Regions from separate parts of the Thermoanaerobacter siderophilus SR4 genome, predicted to be linked through region 2. Evidence: riboswitches for the same ligand, from Rfam matches in the RefSeq annotation. Region 2 holds a riboswitch; the other holds the start of a gene.
What was found. A riboswitch is a leader RNA that binds a small molecule or an ion and turns the genes downstream of it on or off. The one in region 2 is predicted to bind FMN.
Positions count from the first base shown of each region.

Region 1: another riboswitch for FMN. It lies ahead of ribD (bifunctional diaminohydroxyphosphoribosylaminopyrimidine deaminase/5-amino-6-(5-phosphoribosylamino)uracil reductase RibD); the one in region 2 lies ahead of THESIDRAFT1_RS00035 (ECF transporter S component).

Region 1 covers NZ_CM001486.1:1,270,739-1,272,942, reverse strand. The annotation lists gene THESIDRAFT1_RS06140 (riboflavin synthase) at 1-93, opposite strand, end outside; gene ribD (bifunctional diaminohydroxyphosphoribosylaminopyrimidine deaminase/5-amino-6-(5-phosphoribosylamino)uracil reductase RibD) at 104-1,186, opposite strand; FMN riboswitch at 1,271-1,385, opposite strand; gene ilvB (biosynthetic-type acetolactate synthase large subunit) at 1,383-2,204, opposite strand, start outside.
Region 2 covers NZ_CM001486.1:1,068-3,271, forward strand. The annotation lists gene THESIDRAFT1_RS00035 (ECF transporter S component) at 383-967, opposite strand; FMN riboswitch at 1,061-1,179, opposite strand; gene arcC (carbamate kinase) at 1,264-2,204, opposite strand, start outside.

The DNA of each region.
Region 1 (2,204 bases), 1.3 Mb from region 2:
AAGGACTTTGCTACATTTTATAACAATTTTTGTAAAAGTACCATGTATAATATTTTTAACAGTTCCTGTTTCTTCTATAATTCCAGTAAACATACGCCATAACCTACTTTCTTACATATGCTGTTATTAGTATATCATCATCTATTCTATCAATCTCTATATTTTTTAATTCTATTGAATTTTCTATATTTGAAAAGCCTATACCTTCTACAGGTGTTAAAGCATTTTCTCCTCCTACTATTCTAGGTGATATAAAAAACATAACTTTATCAACAATTCCCTCTTTAAGTGCAGACCAATTTAATGTCCCACCGCCTTCAATCAATACACTATCAATCCCCCTCTCTCCAAGTTTTATCATTAGCTCTTTTAAAGGTACTTTTCCATTGTCGTTTTTTAATATAATAACTTCAATATCCATATCTTCAAGTTTCTTTCTTACACTGTTTGGCATAAGTTCTGTTGTAGCAATTATCGTTTTTGCCGCTTTGTCTCTTATTACATTTGAGGCAAGTGGCGTTCTACCTCTACTATCCACAATAATCCTTACAGGACTTTTGTACCCCTCTAACCTTGTTGTAAGCATTGGGTTATCCTTAATTACTGTATTTACCCCAACCATAATCGCGGATACACGTCCTCTTATTTTATGAGCAAATTTTCTTGATTTCTCATTTGTAATCCATTTAGAATTTCCATTATAACAAGCAATCTTCCCATCAATGCTCATAGCAGATTTTAATATTACAAATGGAATTTTTGTCGTAATATATTTAACAAATATTTCGTTGAGTTTCCTCGCTTCTTTCTCCATCATCCCAACCTGTACTTCTATTCCCGCCTCTTTTAACCTTTTTATACCATTTCCGCTAACTTTAGGATTTGGGTCTTCCATCGCTATATACACTCTCTTAATGCCAGATTTAATTATTTCTTCAACACAAGGTGGTGTTTTGCCATAATGGCTGCAAGGTTCAAGTGTTACAAACATAGTAGAACCTTTAACATCTTCAACTGCATTTTTTAATGCATTTACTTCAGCATGGGGACCTCCAAAATATTCATGATAACCCTCACCTATTATTTTTCCATTTTTAACTATTACAGCACCCACAAGTGGATTAGGGTTTGTGTATCCCCATCCTTTTTCAGCCAGTTTTAAAGCCCTTTTCATATATTCTTCCAATTTAATCCCTCCTATACTAAAAAATCCTGAAGGTTAAACCTTCAGGGTTAAAAAAACCCCAGAGAATATATTCCCTGGGGAATATTTCTCCTTCTCCCATCCAGACTTTAACTGTCGGCCTCGGAATTTCACCGAGTCTGCCAAAAGGCTCGCGGGCTATACCGCCGGTACGGAATTTCACCGATCCCTGAAGGTTTTATCCAATTGTATTTTCAACAGTTCCCCCCGCGGGGATAAATGGAAGCACCATCTCATCTTTGTCTATAATACATTCTATCATAAAAGGTCTTTTTTCGCTATAGGCTTTTTTAAACGCTTTTTCAAATTCTTCTTTTGTTGTAACTCTTATTCCTTCTACTCCAAAGTCGTTTGCAAGCTTAGCAAAATTCAAATTTGCGTTCAAATCTGTGTGGGAAAATCTCTTGTCATACAAAAGATTTTGCCACTGTCTTACCATGCCTAAAGTTTGGTTGTTGAGTAGTACCGTTATAACCGGAATATTATATACAGCAGCTGTTTCTAAGGCATGTATATTCATTCTTAAACTTCCATCACCTGCAATGTTTACAACTCTTTTATCTGGCCTTCCTACTTGCGCTCCTATTGCAGCAGGAAGCCCAAAGCCCATTGTCCCTAATCCCCCTGATGTAACAAAGGTTCTGGGGTGTTTAAATTTATAAAACTGGGCAGCCCACATTTGATTTTGTCCCACTTCAGTGGCTATTATAAGGTCATCGTTCGAAATTTCTTGAATTTTTTCTACTATCCACTGAGGCCTCAAAACTTCATCGTTTTTATACTTTAATCCGTGCTTTTCTCTCAAGAAAGAAATTTCCTCTAACCATTCTTTTCTCTCAATGAATGGAAGTTTATTCGTTAAAAGTTTCAATACTTCTTTTACTTTACCTATAATTGCTACCTCTACTTCCACGTTTTTCCCTAATTCTGCAGGGTCAATATCAATATGGACTATTTTGGCATTCGGTGCAAGTCCTCCTGCTTTGCCAGCGACTCTGTC
Region 2 (2,204 bases):
TCAAGGTTCAACCATACATCACTGTATGGGTTGTCACTTCAGATTTTACTTCCATGACTTATCCTTGAGACCTCCCCGGGTAAGAACGATAACTTTCATCTCATATATCTGCCAGATTTACTGTATGGGATTCGGGTAGTGTTGGACTTCGTTTTGTTACGCAAACTCATCCATCCCAATTCAGCCTCTTATCTGGTTCTTGTTCATCAGACCGAGATTTTGCCTTAAGCTTCCTTCAGATTCCACCTCACGATGGACACCCTTGCTCTTGGCTAGTGGTTCCCACTACCAAGCCCACAGCGGACTTTCACCGCCTAGTTATCGCCCATGCCGGGCGCACATAAAAATAATCCCCAGCATGCGCTGAGGATTCTCAAAAAAATCAATGTTTCAAAACTGGTGAAAGCTTTTTATATATCAATAAAGTGATTAACGAAAGCATAATTCCTTTTAGCACATTAAAAGGAAAAATACCATAAGCTATAAGGGTTCTAACATCCACTATGTTTTTATTTGCAGCCTTACTCATACCAATGATAGCATCCATAGGCCATCCCATAACTTTTTGGTACAAAGGCAGAAAAACATAATAATTCAAAAGTGAAGCAGTAAAAGCCATCACTACTGTAGCAATTGCCATAGATATAAGGGCATTTTTTCGCGTCTTATTGAATTGATATATTATGCCTGCTGTGTATACAAATATAGAACCCACAGAAAAATTTGCAATTTCTCCAATGCCACCCGATTGAGTTATAGTAGCATGGATTATGTTTTTAATAAGCTCGACCATTACACCATATAAAGGTCCCATAGCAAAAGAAGCAACTAATGCAGGTACGTCACTAAAATCCAGCTTTAAAAAGCCAGGGAATAGAGGTACCTGAAATTCCAAGTACATCAATATAAAAGCTGTAGCAGAAAGAAATCCCACTTTTACTATGGCTTGTGTTTTGGTTTTTTCCACAATTCATCCCTCCAATTTTATTTACTAAAAAAATCCTGAAGATAAATCTTCAGGATTTTTTTGTGATTTATTTCGCAAAAATAGGCACAAAAAGAAAATCTTCTCCCCTCCAGACTTTCACTGTCGGCTTTGGAATTTCACCAAATCGACCGCATGCGCGGCTCGCGGGCTATACCGCCGGTCGGGAATTTCACCCTGCCCCGAAGATTTACCTTCATCTTATTCAATTTTAATTTTATTCTCTCACTTTTATCTCTCTTTGTCAATAGTTTTTGTGAAAAATTTTTAATTTATTTTCATAAGCTTATAACTGTGCCTGCTTTTCCCTCTAAAGCTTCTAATGCTTTGCCTAAAGAAGTAATTATAGCTCGCCTTCCTACTTTTGACTTTGCAAACCTCACTGCTGCTTTAACTTTTGGAAACATACTGCCTGGTGCAAAATGGCCTTCTTCCATGTATTTTATTGCCTCTTCCACTGTCATTTTGTCAAGAAACTTTTGATTTGGCTTGTTGTAATTTATTGCTACCTTTTCAACAGCTGTAAGAATTAACAGCACATCTGCATCAATATCTTCTGCCAATTTTTCAGAAGCCAAATCCTTGTCTATTACGGCAGCTACTCCTTTTAAATTGCCATTTTCCTTAATAACAGGGATTCCTCCTCCCCCAACTGTTATTACTATTACCCCATTTTTTTCAAGTAACTTTATTGTATTAAGTTCTACAATTTCTTTTGGGTCAGGGGAGGGAACAACTCTTCTATATCCTCTTCCACTGTCTTCTACCATTTCATAACCTTTTTCTTTTATTAAAACTTCAGCTTCCTCTTTTGTGTAAAAAGGTCCTATTGGCTTTGTAGGTTTTTTAAAAGCAGGGTCATTTTTATCCACTACAACCTGTGTTATAATAGTTGCTACTTCTTTTCTGATATTTCTCTCCTTCAAAACTTCCCCTAATGCCTGTTGAATCATATATCCTATCATACCCTGGCTCTCTGCCCCACACACATCAAAAGGCATTGCAGGGACAACTTTTGATGCGACTTCATTTTGTATGACTATATTCCCCACCTGAGGACCATTGCCATGAGTAATTACAACAGAATACCCTTTTTCAATTATATCCACTAAATACCCCGCTGTCCTCTTCACTACTTCCATTTGAGCCTCTGCAGTAGGAGGCGTATTCACATCCTGCAGAGCGTTCCCTCCTAAGGCAATAACAACTTTTTCCCTCA